2 regions of the Aeribacillus composti genome follow, and region 1 is predicted to be linked to the other one. Evidence: predicted binding sites of a transcription regulator. Region 1 holds the regulator's gene; the other holds the start of a gene.

The links. Region 1 encodes CtsR, which represses protease genes until heat stress. Its sites were predicted from a motif close to ATGGTCAATAAAGGTCAAACA; they were not measured.
Region 2: clpB (ATP-dependent chaperone ClpB) is a predicted target of CtsR. The motif match lies at 7,379-7,399, and genes of this name have one in related genera.

What each region holds. Positions count from the first base shown of each region.
Region 1 covers NZ_CP134501.1:111,356-120,173, reverse strand. The annotation lists gene disA (DNA integrity scanning diadenylate cyclase DisA) at 1-361, opposite strand, end outside; gene radA (DNA repair protein RadA) at 365-1,741, opposite strand; gene clpC (ATP-dependent protease ATP-binding subunit ClpC) at 1,825-4,260, opposite strand; gene mcsB (protein-arginine kinase McsB) at 4,257-5,345, opposite strand; gene mcsA (protein-arginine kinase activator protein McsA) at 5,347-5,895, opposite strand; gene RI196_RS00600 (CtsR family transcriptional regulator) at 5,910-6,371, opposite strand; gene RI196_RS00595 (MgtC/SapB family protein) at 6,613-7,287, opposite strand; gene RI196_RS00590 (hypothetical protein) at 8,065-8,818, opposite strand, start outside.
Region 2 covers NZ_CP134501.1:1,062,615-1,071,432, forward strand. The annotation lists gene argB (acetylglutamate kinase) at 1-502, shown strand, start outside; gene argD (acetylornithine transaminase) at 499-1,656, shown strand; gene RI196_RS05375 (carbamoyl phosphate synthase small subunit) at 1,714-2,778, shown strand; gene carB (carbamoyl-phosphate synthase (glutamine-hydrolyzing) large subunit) at 2,771-5,848, shown strand; gene argF (ornithine carbamoyltransferase) at 5,845-6,765, shown strand; gene RI196_RS05390 (YjzC family protein) at 7,125-7,304, shown strand; gene clpB (ATP-dependent chaperone ClpB) at 7,414-8,818, shown strand, end outside.

The DNA of each region.
Region 1 (8,818 bases):
TAGCAATTACGAGATTTCCTGTTTGCTTTGCTACTCGTTCAGCTGTTCTATGCCTCATGCCTGTTTCTCTTACCTCTATGCTCGTATCCGGAACGAGCTGTGCGTTTGCGTATAAAATTTTTTGCCCTGAGTCGCTTAAAATAATGGCTCCATCCATTTTAGCTAGTTCATATAAATAGGCGGGGGAAAAAGGGCAATTGATATAAAATCCCCCGTCTACAATTTGTTTGATTTTTTCGTTATATCCTACAACAATTAGCCCCCCGGTCTTTGCGCGCAGCACGTTTTCAATTCCTTCCCGGATTGGTGTGCCTGGGGCTACAAATTGCAAGATTTCCTTAAGCGATTTTTCTTGTTTCATAGCTTATCCCCCTATTGCAAGTTCGAGCGCTTCTGAAATGTTTTGCACACCGACAATTTCTATATCTTCCGGCCATTTCCAACCGCCCAGATTGGCTTTCGGTAAAAAAATCCGCTTAAATCCCAGTTTGGCAGCTTCTTGTACACGCTGTTCAATTCGTGAAACCCTTCTAATTTCTCCTGTTAAACCAACCTCACCTACAAAAACATCATAAATGTTCGTCGGAACATCTTTAAAGCTTGAAGCTATACTGATGCAAATTGCCAAGTCAATTGAAGGCTCGTCTAATTTCACCCCGCCGGCAACTTTTAAGTAGGCATCTTGGTTTTGGAGCAATAAACCAACACGTTTTTCCAATACCGCCATCAACAAAGAAACACGATTATGATCAATCCCGTTTGCCATCCTTCTTGGGTTTCCAAAGCTTGTCGGGGTGATTAAAGCTTGTATTTCGACTAGAACAGGTCTTGTCCCTTCCATGGAAGCGACTACTGTTGAACCAGATGCCCCTTTTGCACGCTCTTCTAAAAACACTTCTGACGGGTTGAGCACTTCTTTAAGACCTGTTTCCTTCATTTCAAAAATTCCTATTTCGTTAGTGGATCCGAACCTGTTTTTAACTGCCCGTAAAATTCGGTACGTATGGTGTCGATCACCTTCAAAATACAATACAGTATCAACCATATGTTCTAAAATGCGCGGCCCTGCAATTGTGCCGTCTTTTGTTACATGACCGACAATAAAAATCGGAATTCCTTTTGTCTTTGCCAATCTCATTAATTCAGCCGTACATTCTCGAACCTGAGATACGCTTCCAGGAGCAGAAGCAATTTCACTGTTATAAATCGTTTGAATGGAATCAATGATGACAAAAGCCGGTTCAGTTTCCATTATGGATTGAATGATGATTTCTAAGTCCGTTTCAGAAAGCACGAAAAGTCTTTCGCCTTTTACCCCGAGTCGGTCGGAGCGAAGTTTTGTCTGTTTTAAAGATTCTTCTCCCGAAATGTATAAAACATCGTTCCCTCTCTCTGCCAGCTGTGAGGAGACTTGCAATAAGAGAGTGGATTTTCCAATTCCAGGATCCCCTCCAATTAAAACGAGAGACCCTTTTACAATTCCGCCTCCCAATACGCGGTTAAACTCATGAAGTCCTGTAAGCATTCTAGGTTCTTGCGCAGCTTGGATTTGATGAATTGGAGAAGGTTTGCTGACAGTGGATGATTCGGAATGACTAAAAGCAATGCGGTGTTTTCCCTTTGGCTTGATAACTTCTTCAACCATTGAATTCCATGCGCCGCACCCTGGACATTTTCCCATCCATTTCGGCGATTCATATCCGCACGATTGACAAATATATTTTGATTTGATCTTTGACATTCGGTTATTCCCCACTTTGTTCAATCGATAAACGACAATATAATGAAAGAGAGGGGCATACGTGAAGCAGTATGCCCATTGGATTATTGAACCTTTTCTGCAGTTTTTACGACAAATTCATTATTTTGCACGTCCAATACAACTTTTTGACCTTGCGAGATCGTGCCTTTCAATAATTCCTCTGATAAGCGATCTTCGACATATTTTTGAATCGCTCTCCGCAACGGACGTGCTCCATATTCTAAGTCAAAGCCCTCTTCAGCCAGCTTTTCTTTTGCACGATCCGTTAATTCGAGTTCTATATCCTGTTCTTTTAATCGTTTTGTCAGCTGATCCGCCATCAGCGAAACAATTTCTTTCAAATGTTTTTTCTCTAAAGAGTGGAACACAATAATTTCGTCAATCCGGTTCAAAAATTCAGGACGAAATGCTTTTTTCAGTTCATCCATCACTTTGTTTTTCATATCTTTATAATTTTCATTTTCGTCTTGAACATTAAAGCCGACATATTTATTCCGTTTTAATTCGCTTGCCCCTACATTTGAAGTCATGATTAAAATCGTATTTCGAAAATCAACGGTGCGCCCTTTTGAGTCTGTGAGTCTTCCGTCTTCAAGCACCTGCAGCAAAATGTTAAACACATCTGGATGAGCTTTTTCAATTTCATCCAATAATACGACTGAGTATGGCTTGCGGCGCACTTTTTCCGTCAATTGTCCTCCCTCTTCATAGCCTACATATCCAGGAGGCGAACCAACGAGCCTTGACGTAGAATGCTTCTCCATATATTCTGACATATCGATTCGAATCATAGCATCTTCGTCACCAAACATTGCTTCAGCTAATGCACGGGCTAATTCCGTTTTCCCTACACCTGTCGGTCCTAAGAAGATAAATGAACCGATCGGACGCTTCGGATCTTTTAAGCCTGCACGTGCCCGTCTGACAGCTTTTGCGACTGCAGTGACAGCTTCTTCTTGACCAATAACGCGCGAGTGTAAAATTTCTTCGAGATTCAAAAGCCGCTCTGATTCTGTTTGGGCAAGTTTAACAACCGGAATTCCCGTCCAGCTTGAAACAACCATTGCAATATCCTCTACGGTCACTTCAGAATTTTCTTGACCTTGTTTTTCCTTCCATGATTTTTTCGTTTCCTCTAATTCCTCTCTGAGCCGCTGCTCTGTATCTCTTAATGAAGCTGCTTTTTCAAATTCTTGGCTTTGGACTGCAGCTTCTTTTTCTTTTCGCACTTCTTCTAATTTTTGCTCCAATTCCTTTAAATTCGGAGGTGTTGCAAATGAACGAAGACGGACTTTGGAGCCTGCTTCATCAATCAAGTCAATCGCTTTATCAGGCAGGAACCGATCGGAAATATACCGATCTGAAAGTTTAACAGCAGCTTCAATCGCCTCATCGGAAATGGATACCCGGTGGTGTGCTTCATATCGGTCTCTTAATCCTCTTAAAATTTGAATGCTCTCTTCAATGGACGGTTCGTCGACTTGGATTGGCTGGAAGCGCCGTTCAAGTGCAGCATCCTTTTCAATATATTTACGGTATTCATCCAAAGTTGTTGCCCCAATACATTGCAATTCTCCCCGAGCCAAAGCAGGTTTTAAAATGTTGGAAGCATCAATTGCACCTTCCGCCCCGCCTGCGCCGATCAGTGTATGAAGCTCGTCAATAAATAAAATGATGTTTCCTGCTTGGCGAATTTCATCCATTACCTTTTTAAGGCGGTCCTCAAATTCCCCTCTATATTTTGTGCCAGCTACAACTGTTCCCATATCAAGGGTCATAACGCGCTTATCTCTCAAAATTTCAGGAACCTCATTATTCACAATTTGCTGAGCAAGTCCCTCTGCTATGGCAGTTTTCCCAACACCAGGTTCACCTATTAAGACAGGATTATTTTTTGTTCTTCGGCTCAAAACCTCGATGACACGCTGAATTTCTTTGCTTCGGCCGATGACTGGATCAAGTCCGCCCTCCCGTGCAACAGCCGTTAAGTCCCGCGCAAGACTATCAAGCGTCGGAGTATTTGCGTTTGTCATCGAACTTCCTTGGTGGCTTGAGGATACTTCGTTGCTGCCTAACAACTGTAAAACTTGCTGACGCGCTTTGTTCAAGCTTACTCCGAGATTGTTTAAAACACGCGCAGCAACTCCCTCGCCTTCTCGAATTAATCCCAATAGGATATGTTCTGTTCCGACATAAGAATGTCCTAATTTTCTTGCTTCATCCATTGACAGTTCAATGACTTTCTTTGCTCTCGGTGTGTAATGGATCGTTTGCGAAATTTCTTGTCCCCGTCCTATCAGGCTTTCCACTTCATTTTGGATTTTTTCTGGACTTAATCCTAGAGCGTGAAGCGCTTTAGCGGCAATTCCTTCTCCTTCGCGCACGAGCCCAAGCAATATGTGCTCTGTGCCGATATTGTTATGTCCGAGTCGTACAGCTTCTTCCTGAGCTAAAGCAAGCACTTTTTGCGCCCGTTCCGTAAATCTCCCAAACATCATTGTTCATCATCCTCCCTTTGCTTCCTTTCTAATTGAAGCCTTTCACGAATTAATGTTGCCCTGCGAATATCCCGTTCATTCGGCCGTAGAACTCCTCCTGAATATTGTTGCAGAAATCCGGGCTGAATTAAAATCATAAGCTCATTTAAAACACTGCGTGGAACATTTTGAATAATTCCCAGGTCAATTCCTAAGCGCACATCTGATAAACATTGAATTGCTTCTTTCGATGGAATAATCCTGCTGTATTTGAGAGTGCCGTAGGAACGATATACACGGTCTTCTAGATGATGCGGATTCGTTTTATATAAAGCATCTCTTGCAGCCCGTTCTTGAGCAATTAATTGCCCGACAACACCTATTAAATCATCGACAATATCATCTTCTGATTTGCCTAGCGTAATTTGGTTCGAAATTTGGAATATATTACCTATCGCTTCACTTCCTTCTCCGTACCGACCTCTCACAACCAATCCTAATTGATTGATAGCAGGTATAATTTGGTTAATCTGCTGTGTTAAGACAAGTCCTGGAAGGTGCATCATCACGGAAGCCCGCAAGCCGGTACCGACATTTGTTGGACAGCTAGTTAAGTAGCCCCTATGTTCATCAAATGCATAATCTACTTTTTCCTCAATCCAATCGTCAAGATTCATTGCCATTTTCAACGCTTCTTTTAGCTGAAGGCCCGGGAACAAACATTGAATTCTAATATGATCCTCCTCGTTTATCATGATGCTCACTTCTTCGTTTTCAGATAAAAGGCACCCTCCAAGTGCTGATTCTTCCATTAAATAAGGACTAATCAAATGCTTCTCTACAAGTACGCGTTTTTGAATAGGCTGAAGTTCATTCATTTTCAGCAGCACGAATGTCCCTAAACCGTCAAACACTCTTTGTGAAAATGATTCTTCAAATGTATTTAAAATAACCAAGGCTTCTTCATTCGACATAATGGTAGGAAAGCTGATATTTTCTATATTTCGCGCCAATCTGACTCGGCTGCTCAGCACAATATCGGAATCAGGTCCTTCTTGATTCATCCAAGGGCTCATGGCTGAACGAATAAATTTTTGAAAGGACATGTCATACTCCCCTTTCGTTCCGTCCATTTATCTTCGCTTCAATGGACCGAATTTCATCCCGAACTTGAGCTGCTCTTTCGAATTCCTCTTTCGCAATTAATTCTTGCAGTTCCTGTTTAAGCATTTTCAGGCGCTTTTTCAAATGAATACTTCCACCGGTCCGTTTCGGTACTTTACCGCCGTGAGTTGTATTCCCGCCATGAACACGTTTTAAAATCGGGGTAATTTGGTGATAAAACGTTTTGTAACAATGGGAGCACCCGAATTTACCAATTTTCGTAAATTGATCAAACGTCATATTACATTTCTCACATTGAATGACCTGATTTTTCTTGAAAACATTTTGCCCTTGGCTGCTAATGGCGCTGTCCATATTTAATAATCCGGACAATAAGTTGTTTATAGAAAAGCCTGGATTCATATTGAATATGAATACATCACTTTTTTCCTGTGCACATTTTTCACATATATGCACTTCAGTTTTTTCGCCGTTGATGATTTTTGTAAAGTGGAAAGTAGCGGGCCTTTCATGACATTCTTGACAAATCATCGTCCATCACATCCTCACTTGTATTTTAACGAGGTGAGCATCGCCTTCATCATCCTTGCCCTCAATTCGTCTCGATCAGGCAAATCAATATATAAAACAGACCGATCAATTACGCTCAACATAATTTTCGCTTCTCTTTCTGAAATAACCTCTTCATCAGCCAATCTCAAAATAATATCCTCCGCCGACGATTGTGACAGCCTTTTACCAATGGCATTTAAAATTTGATTGATCAGCTGGATACGGTCATTGATTCGAATTTTCATAATTCGGATATAACCGCCTCCACCCCTTTTGCTTTCGACAATGTAACCCCGTTCAATTGTAAAACGAGTGTTGATCACGTAATTGATTTGCGATGGAACACATTGAAATTTATCCGCAATTTCACTTCTTTTAATTTCAACAATTTCTTTTCCGCTTGAATCTAATACATGCTTTAAATATTGCTCGATAATATCAGATATATTCCGCACCTCGAAAAACACCTCCTTCAACTTTTTGATTGGAATTGCAAAACGCTCAAGAAATGTGCAATATCCTTGAGGGATAGGAGGCAAGATGTTTACGTAATGCTTATTTCCTAAACGATAACAACTAGTCACTTGACTTTGACTATATTTGACCTTAATTATAATATAAATTTTTTTTTGTGTCATTTCAACAAAAAAGCTCACTAATAATATTGCCATTTACAATATGGAAAAAACCCGCTCTTTAAAAAACTTTTTTAACTTCTTGAAATTTCAATAATTCGTTTATGATTTCAGGCATTTCATCTTTTGGAAGGCCAATTTCAAGTAAATATGAACGCTTCGCATGTTTAGTTTCTTTTGGCTTTGACAATGTAAAATGAATTTTATAAACAGAAATATTTAATTGTTCAAGTTTCCGAGTAAATTCCACCAAATCATCTTCTGGAAGATTAACTTGTATCCATTTTTTGCTTGACTTCTCAGCAAAAAAAGCCTCCACCTTATTGAGAAAGATCAAACTCAACAATACAATCAAGGTAGAAAAAATCGCCAACGGATACATTCCTGCCCCAACAACAAGGCCAAGTCCTGCAACAACCCAAATCGAGGCTGCCGTCGTTAATCCTCTTACCGTAACCCCTCTCACTAATATCGTTCCAGCACCTAAAAAACCAATGCCGCTAATGACATAAGAAGGAATTCTTGCTGGGTCAAAACGAATATTTTCATAACGATCCATATATTCTTCAAAGCCATAAAGAGACAGCAGCATCATCATGCAGGAGCCGACACCAACTAACAAATGCGTGCGAAAGCCTGCTGGATGCCGTTTAAATTCTCGTTCAAGGCCAATAAATCCACTTAAAATGACTGCTAAAACAATGCGAATCAACATAATTTGCCATTCCTCAGGCATTATCATTCCTCCTTACCATCCAAATGACTTTTTCTGTTTTGGCCATATATGAATTTTGAAATGATACAGTATTATACTTTCCCATTATATGCGATGAACAGTGCTCAATATTCAATTGTTCTTGAGTATGAGACTAAGAATGATATGAAACAAAAAAGCACTTTTAGAGCTGGCTTTAAAATCAAACGAAGCTTTCACTGCTCATATGCTTCAAGAATGGAACAGTTTATGTTTCTGAAGTAACGATCAATTAATTATACTCCGATTGAAGGTTTTAAAGAAAGCGAGCTTGATTGCAATAGATGCGGAGGATCTTCAGAAGAAGCGAGCTCTTAGTTGTTCGTAAATTTGTCGTTTTTGTTCGTTCTGTTTTAAGCTGTTTTGTTTGTTATATATTTCCATTTACAAGAGGATAAAAGAGGCTTGAGCTTCTCAAACCGCATTGCAGCGAATAATCGTTTCGTCCATACTTTTTTACATGGATAAGCAAATCTCGCCTCAATCGCTTTTCTCAGATTAATTAAAACGGTTTGCATCATTCAAATCAATTAAAGATGTTTTTGTAACAGCAAAAATATCCATTTCGGCTTTCGACAATTTTCTCGAAAAATTGGCTTTTAGACTGTCATTTCTTAATTTTTCATTTTATGATCATAACGGAAAGTATTGCAACGGAAAAACATCACAAAAAGCTAAAAAAGAGGCCGATTCCTCCACCGCCTTCGCTATACACGAGAGGCGGCGGTCATATCGGCAATAAAATAAGATGAAAGGTATTTATTCTATGTCACGATTAATAATTTTAGGCGGATCCAGGTTTTTAATAACGGGCTCTCTAGACTTTATATCTGCATACGTATTGATAATTTCCGGATCATAAATAATTTGCAGCCTAGAAGGCTTGCCTATTTGGTTTTGTGCACCTTCAAAATAATCGTTATTCGTAATTTTTTGCGCCCCACTAAAATTTTGATTGCTGGCCCGTCCTCTTATCGCATTTAAAACAATGCGCCTCGCTGATATTCCTCCTTCTATTCGAATATTTGACCCCACTCCAAACATTTCTAATGCTTGTTCTGAATAGAAAAACCCTTTAATATTACTAGGTTCATCCTGGTTAACGCTATTATTTCTAATGTTTATATTTCCTTTTGCAAAAATAATTAACGAACCGTTTTGGCCTAATCCATTGATGCGCGAATATTCAATCGTCACATCTCCCATTACGTACATAATTGAATTAAATTCCGCATCAGCCCCTTTAATCGTCAGATCACCGTTCACAAATATGGGGCCGTCCACCCGAATTTTGTCATAATTATTTGGGTTGTACGAATCAGACCCGTTGCCAATTGTTAAATCTTTCTCTATATAGGCCCCCTCCTTAAAGGTGGTCTGTCTGAATTGATTATTTGAATTGCGAATTGTTAATGAACCTGCAGTGGCAAAGCTTTTAAAAAGATTATTCCCAGTAAATGTGTAATCTCCATCGTATTTCTGATTACACCATAAAAAACATTCATCATGACTC
Region 2 (8,818 bases), 950 kb from region 1:
TGTGAAAGCGATCGGTCTTTCAGGCACTGATGGTCAGCTAATTGTCTCGTCATTTTTAGATGAAGAAAATCTTGGCTTTGTCGGCAAAGTCGAGCAGATTAATGATGAACTATTGCGTTCGCTGCTAATTCTTGACTATGTTCCAGTCATTGCCCCGATCGGCATAACGGCGGATGGGCAAAAATTAAATATCAACGCAGATCTGGCTGCTAGTGCAATTGCTGAAAAAATAAATGCGGAACAGCTGCTGTTTGTGACGAATGTTCCGGGAATTTTACATGACGGCAAGCTTATTGAAGAAGCAACGGAAACGATGATCGAAAAACTCATTGAACAGAAGGTTATTTACGGCGGGATGATTCCGAAAGTACAGGCGGCTTTAGATGCGCTTTCTGATCAGCTTGAGCATGTGATGATTGTGAGCGGCAACGACCGTATTTTTAAGGAAGGGAAAATGATCGGGACGAAAATTACGAAAAAACGAGAGGTCGTGGTCAAATGAGTTATTTATTTCCAACCTATGCGAAGTGGGATGTGGCGATTGAAAAAGCAGAAGGAAGCTATGCATATGATGCAAACGGAAAAAAATATTTAGATTTTATTTCCGGAATTGCTGTATGCAACCTGGGTCATTGTCCGAAGCAAGTGGCGGATGCCATCACTGAACAGCTGCAAAAGGTATGGCATACTTCTAATCTTTTTCATATCCCCCTTCAAGAAGAGGTTGCCAAGCAATTGGTGGAGCATTCAAGCGGAGATGCCGTATTTTTTGCGAACAGCGGCGCCGAAGCGAATGAAGCCGCCATTAAACTGGCTAGAAAACATACCGGCAAACATAAAATCATTACATTTTACCAGTCTTTTCACGGCAGAACATTTGCGACTATGACGGCTACTGCTCAAGAAAAAGTACATAAAGGGTTCGGTCCTCTCATTCCTACGTTCGAATATCTTCCTTACAATGATGCAGCTGCGGTGAAAAACATTCATGATGAGGATATAGCTGCTTTTATGCTGGAAGTGGTTCAGGGCGAGGGAGGAGTTATTCCTGCAACGAAGGAATTTTTACAGGCGGTAGAAGAAAAGTGCAGCGAGATCGGCGCATTATTCATCGTCGATGAGGTGCAAACTGGAATCGGACGCACCGGAAAAGCATTCGGCTACCAGCATTACGGCATTTCTCCGGATATTATCACTGTCGCCAAAGGATTGGGAAGCGGATTTCCTGTCGGAGCCATGATCGGAAAACAAGAATTGATCGAAAGTTTTTCACCGGGAACACACGGTTCAACGTTCGGCGGGAATTATTTGGCTATGGCAGCTGCGAAAGCAACTTTGGAAACTGTTTTTCAGCCAAGCTTTTTGCAAAGCGTTCAGGAAAAAGGTCAGCGGCTGTTCGAAGGTCTATCAGAACACTTGAGAGATGTGCCTACTGTAAAAAAAGTGCGGGGTAAAGGATTGCTGCTTGGAATTGAGCTGGATATTGAGGTCAATAAAGTGCTTGCTTCTTTAAGAGAAGAAGGGCTTCTAGCACTTTCAGCTGGATCCAATGTGTTACGGCTTCTTCCTCCGCTCACTGTTTCGAATGAAGAAATTGATTTAGGACTGGGCATTATTGCTTCTGTTTTGAAAAAAGAAAAAATCTTCTCTTCCTAAAAGAGGAGAATTTTCTTGCAAATTGTTGTATAAATATACATCAAAGAGGTGTTCAATATGCAAGGTTATCTTGTATTAGAAGATGGAACAGTTTTTGAAGGCAAGATGGATGAAATCGTGTCTCCTGTTAAAGGGGAACTCGTTTTTTATACAGGAATGACAGGATATCAAGAGGTGTTGACAGATCCTTCCTACAAAGATCAAATCGTCGTTTTTACGTATCCGCTTATTGGCAATTACGGCATCAATGATCAAGATTTTGAAAGCAAAAAGCCGCAGGTGAAAGGGGTCATCCTTTTTCAGCTGACTGAACACTATTCCCATTATAAAGCGAACCGTTCATTAAAAGACTATTTACAAAAATGGAATATTCCTTATTTAACAAATGTTGACACGAGAGCTGTTGTCAAACAAATCCGATCAAAAGGGACATTGCATGCGGTCATTTCAAAAGACAAACAATACGACTCTCAGGATAAGCTCTCCGATTTTCCGATTCGCGATGTTTCTGCAAGCGAAATCGAAACGTTTGGCAATGGTGCGACACACATTGCGCTAATTGATTTTGGATTTAAAAAATCGATTTTGAATTCTTTGCTGAAAAGAGGCTGTAAAGTTTCAGTCGTTCCGTTTCATCAAATGGAAAAAGTGTTTGAAATCAAGCCGCATGGCATCGTGCTGTCGAACGGACCGGGCGATCCAAAGCAAATGAAAAATTATTTTTCAACATTAAACCAATTGATGAAGCAATATCCGACGCTCGGGATTTGTTTAGGGAATCAGCTGATTGCCCTGTCGTTTGGCGGGAATACAACAAAGCTCAGATTCGGGCACCGCGGAGCAAACCATCCGGTAATTGATCAAAAAACAGGAAACGTATTTATTACATCACAAAACCACAGCTATGTGGTGGATAAAAAAAGCTTGGAAAAAACACCTCTTAAATTGCGATATACAAATGTCAATGACGGCTCAGTTGAAGGGCTTGAGCATGAAAAATTGAAAGTCATGTCTGTTCAATTTCATCCGGAAGCCCATCCAGGACCGGAAGATGCTAGTTTTATTTTTGATGAATTTTTAGACACATATGTAGCAGCAGGGAGAGAAAAAGTCTATGCCTAAAGATACATCATTAAACAAAATACTAGTGATCGGTTCAGGTCCGATCATTATCGGCCAAGCGGCGGAATTTGACTATTCTGGGACGCAGGGATGCTTGGCGTTAAAAGAAGAAGGATTTGAAGTTGTACTTGTTAACAACAATCCTGCAACGATTATGACCGATACGAAAATTGCCGATGCGGTCTATTCAGAGCCGCTTACGGTGGAAAGCATTGAAAAAATAATTGCAAAAGAACGTCCAGACGGCCTTTTGGCAACATTGGGGGGCCAGACGGCTTTAAATCTAGCTGTGGAGCTTGATCAGGCAGGGATTTTGCAAAAATACGGCTTGAAACTGCTCGGAACCTCGATCGAATCGATTCAAAAAGGGGAGGACCGGGAGCTATTTCGAAAGCTGATGATTGATTTGAACGAGCCGATCCCGGAAAGCAAAATTGTGGAGGATGTTCCGTCCGCCCTTCAATTTGCTGATGAAATTGGTTTTCCGATTATCATTCGTCCGGCTTATACGCTTGGCGGCAAAGGCGGAGGCATCGCCTACAACCGAGAAGAGTTTATTTCCATTGTCACAAATGGACTTAAAATGAGCCCAATCAATCAAGTGCTTGTGGAAAGAAGCATTGCCGGATTTAAGGAAATCGAATATGAAGTGATGCGCGATGCAAAAGGTACTTGTATTACCGTCTGCAATATGGAAAACATTGATCCAGTCGGAATTCATACCGGGGATTCGATCGTTGTTGCCCCATCTCAAACATTAACAGATGAAGAATATCAAATGCTCCGGCAGGCGGCTTTGAAAATCATCGATGCATTAAAGGTGGTCGGGGGCTGCAACATTCAGTTTGCACTTGACCCTGAAAGCAAGCAATATTACGTGATTGAGGTCAACCCTAGGGTAAGTCGCTCTTCCGCACTTGCTTCGAAAGCGACCGGTTACCCAATTGCCAGAATGGCTGCAAAGCTAGCTGTTGGCTACTCATTAGCGGAGCTGAAGAACCCGTTAACGATGTCGACATATGCCAGCTTTGAACCTGCACTTGACTATGTAGTTGTCAAATTTCCGCGCTGGCCGTTTGATAAATTTACAAAAGCAGATCGGAAGCTTGGAACAAAGATGAAAGCAACCGGCGAAGTGATGGCGATCGAACGGACGATGGAAGCCGCTCTGCAAAAAGCTGCGGAATCGTTGGAATTAAATAATATCGGCATTTATTTGCCTAAGCTTGTGAAAGAAGATACGTCAGCTCTTATTAACCGCCTCCAGCATGCAGATGATGAACGCTTTTTCATCTTAATGGAGCTGTTAAGAAGAGGAGTTTCTATAGATGAGCTTCACAGCCAGACAAAAATTGACTATTATTTCTTGCATGTTTTCAACCATCTAATTGAACTTGAAGGAAAAGCGAAAAAAGAAAAGCTGTCTCCAAGCCTTTTAAAAGAACTGAAATTTTTCGGTTTTTCCGACCGTTCGATTTCATATTGGCAAAAGACAGAAGAAAAAGAAATCCGAAAGCTCCGTAAAGAGTGGGGGATTAAAGCCATATTCAAAATGGTTGATACATGTGCAGCAGAATTTGAAGCGAGAACAAATTATTTCTATTCTACGTACGTTTTCGGTGAAAACGAAGCTGTCTCCACAAGAGGAAAGAAGAAGGCGCTTGTCATTGGTTCCGGCCCGATTCGCATCGGACAGGGAGTTGAGTTTGACTACAGTGCTGTTCACTGCATTCAAACATTGCAAAAGCTTGGATATGACGCGATCATGATCAACAATAATCCTGAGACGGTCAGCACTGATTATGAAACAGCGGATCGATTATATTTTGAGCCGTTAACAGTCGAGCATATATTAAATGTTGTTGAAAATGAAAACATTGACGTAACGCTCGTCCAATTTGGCGGCCAGACGGCGATCAACTTAGCGGAGAAGCTTGAAAAAGCAGGCGTGAAGCTGCTTGGTACAACTTCTGAGCTTCTGGACATATTGGAGGATCGAGAAAGATTTTATCAGCTATTAGACGAAACGAATATCCCGCACATTCAAGGAGCAATGGCACATACAAAAGAGGAGGCGATATCGGAAGCGAAAAAGCTGCGGTATCCGATCCTGTTAAGACCTTCATATGTTATTGGCGGAAAAGGCATGGTGAAGGTAAAAAATCAAGAAGAGCTGCTTTCGTTAGTGGAGCAGACGGACGAAAATCATTTTCCTCTTCTTTTAGATGAATTCCTTTTTGGTCAGGAAGCGGAGGTTGATTTAATAGCTGACGGGAAAAATGTGTTTATTCCGGGATTTATGGAGCATATCGAGCCCGCTGGTGTTCATTCTGGCGATAGTTATGCGATTTTTCCAGCTGTGTCGTTGTCAAAAGAAATAAAAGAAAAAATGACCGACTATGCGGAAAGAATGGTTCAACATTTGCAATATAAAGGCATTATGAACATTCAATTTTTAATTGATGGTCAGGACGTTTATGTGCTGGAAGTGAATCCGCGTGCGAGCCGGACTGTGCCGATCGTCAGCAAAGTTGCCGGAGTGCCGTTAGTAGATCTTGCGACAACCATTTTAACCGGAAAAATGTTAACTGACTTACATCCTCAAATAGCAGCCCATGAATATGTGGCTATTAAATATCCGGTATTTTCAACGCACGCCCATTCAGATGTCGATATGAAACTAGGTCCGGAAATGAAATCGACGGGCGAAGGAATGTGTGTCGGCAAATCTGTTGAGGAAGCGATGCGGAAGGTATTCGATCATTTATTTCCAATTCATTCGGACGGTATTTTTGTGGATGGAGATAAGAAAGATGATGTACTCGATTATATAAAACCGGTAACGGATAATTTTGAAAGTTGGCTTGAGAAAAAAGAAGCGGTGCTTTATTATAATCCGGAAGAAAACGATCAGGCAAAGGCAAGACGACAAAAAGCGCTTGAACGAGGAATTATGGTATTGACGGAAGAAGCATCATTTCAGGCATTTTTAAGTGCACTAACAGTTAGCAAATACACGCCTATTTCTTTACATGAACTGTCAGATAAAGGAGTCGAAATGAGTTTATGAGTACACTTAAAGGTCGTAACGTTTTAAAGCTGCTTGATTTTACATCAGAAGAAATTCAATATTTGCTCGAGGAAGCATTGAAATTAAAGCAAAACCCGCTATCAAACGTCCTTCATGGGAAAACGCTGGCGATGATTTTCGAAAAATCATCCACTCGAACTCGTGTCTCCTTTGAAGTAGGAATGCTGCAATTAGGGGGACATGCGCTTGCTCTTTCTTCAAAAGAGCTTCAGCTCGGGCGCGGTGAGACAATCGCTGATACAGCGAGAGTATTGTCGCGATATGTGGATGCCATTCTTCTCCGCACAACTGACCATAATCGGGTCAAAGAGCTTGCCGAATATGCAACTGTCCCTGTCATCAATGGTTTGTGCGACTTGTACCATCCTTGCCAAGCGTTAGCTGATTTATTGACAATTTATGAGCTGAAAGGCAAATTTTCAGGCGTAAAAGTCGTTTATGTTGGCGACGGCAACAATGTCGCCCACTCCCTTATGGTTGGCTGCGCAAAAGTTGGCGCTCATTTTACGATCGCAGCCCCAGAAGGCTATGAGCCAAATGAAAGCATTTTGAAACAGGCGAAAGAAATTGCTGGCGAAACGGGCGGGAAAGTCGAATTAATTCATAATCCAGACGAAGCGGTTCAGGATGCTGATATTATTTATACGGACGTTTGGGTCAGCATGGGACAGGAAGAAGAAACAGAAGCAAGAATGAAAGCATTTAAACCGTTTCAAGTAAATCAATCCTTGCTGGCAAAAGCAAAACGAGATGCAAGCTTCCTTCACTGCCTGCCGGCTGCGCGCGGTTTGGAAGTGACAGATGAAGTGATGGACGGAAGCCAATCAGCGGTATTTTTGCAGGCCGAAAACCGCCTTCATGCGCAAAAAGCAATTTTAAAAGAAATTATGGCTTAACAAGATCTTTCGTTGATAAAGCAGGATGATCTCCTGCTTTTTTTCTTTTGAAACCGGGGCGAAAGGTTTTACTCTACTGCATGTATATCCAGACAAAAAAGAACGACAGGTGAGACGATTTTGGGAATAATTGTAAATAATGATTCTCACAGAAACAGTAAAAAGAGCTTTTGACCCAGCATTCGGTGCTTGCACGCTTAAACGATTTTTTCAAAAGGATGCCATATGCAGTGAGTTCGATTTTGGGCGTTGAGTAAAGTTTCGAAGTACATCACATAATGAAAATTATCAAAGGTGTTTCTGTCTATACATGAAAAATCTTCTGATAGCCAACAATAATGTCCAAGGAGGGATGATTCATGGGTCAAAATCGTCAATTCAGGCCTGGTCAAAAAGCACCTAACAACGGAATTTACATCGAAGTCGGCGAGACCGGATCGATGGTGGTCGATCCCAAAAAGGTTGAACTCAAAGCAGGAGATCGATTCCCCGAAACATCCAACCATAATCGGGTTTGGACCTATAAGCGCAAGCCGTAATATTTCGAACAACGCTAAGCCATTCGGAAAACGAATGGCTTTACTTGATTTATAAAGAAGTTATAATAAAATTAAAGGTCAAAAAAAGTCAAAATAGGGGCGTTTCGGTATGGATGTAAATCAATTCACGGAGAAGCTGCAAAAAGGTCTGGTAGAAGCTCAAAAAATCGCAAAAGAACATGAACATCAAGAAGTGGATGAATTTCATATTTTACTTGCTTTTCTGCGGCAGTCTGACGGGATTTTTCCAAGAATTTTAGAAAAACTTAAATGTCCTGTACAACAAATTGAGTCAGCGATCAACGTGTATTTACAAAAAAAGCCGAAAATATCTGTTCACGGAAACGGTGAGGTAAATATTTATATTTCCCGTACTCTTTCAGAAGCTTTTGCAAAAGCGGACGAAATAAGGAAAGATTTTCAAGATGATTATTTATCAGTTGAACATATTATATTGGCATTTTCCGAATCGAGCTCAAAAGAAGTGAGAGAGCTTTTTCAGCAATATCACTTAACAAAAGCTGCCATATTGAAAGTGTTAAAGGAAATAAGGGGGAATGCTCGGGTGACATCACCTAATCCAGAAAGCACTTATGAAGTATTGGAGAAATACGGCCGTGATTTAGTTAAAGAGGTGAAAGAAGGAAAAATTGACCCTGTCATTGGCCGTGATCAAGAAATTCGGCGCGTGATCCGAATTTTATCAAGAAAAACGAAAAACAACCCGGTGTTAATCGGTGAACCAGGGGTTGGAAAAACAGCGATCGTGGAAGGATTAGCCCATCGGATTGTACGAAAAGATGTACCGGAGGGATTAAAAGATAAAACAATATTTGCTTTAGATATGAGCTCGCTCATTGCGGGAGCCAAGTTTCGCGGAGAATTTGAAGAAAGATTAAAAGCCGTTTTGCAAGAAATCAAAAAGAGCGATGGACGGATTATTTTATTTATTGATGAATTGCACACAATAGTCGGGGCCGGCAAAACAGAAGGAGCGATGGATGCCGGCAACATGTTAAAGCCGATGCTTGCGAGAGGTGAGCTGCACTGCATAGGAGCAACGACACTTGATGAACATCGCAAGTATATTGAAAAAGATCCGGCGCTTGAGCGGCGTTTTCAACAGGTGCTTGTGAGCGAACCGTCTGTGGAAGACACGATTTCTATTTTACGAGGACTAAAAGAACGGTTTGAAATCCATCATGGAGTCAAAATTCATGATTCGGCGATTGTAGCTGCGAGTGAGCTCTCGCACCGCTATATTACAGAACGCTTCCTGCCTGATAAAGCGATTGATTTAATCGATGAAGCATGCGCGATGATCCGCACGGAAATAGATTCAATGCCGACAGAACTTGATGAAGTGACGAGAAGGATTATGCAGCTTGAAATTGAAGAGGCTGCATTGAAAAAAGAAACGGATGACATCAGCCGAATCAGATTGGAAGAGTTGCAAAAGGAACTTGCAAATTTAAAAGAGAAAGCAAATGAAATGAAGGCGAAATGGCAGCTTG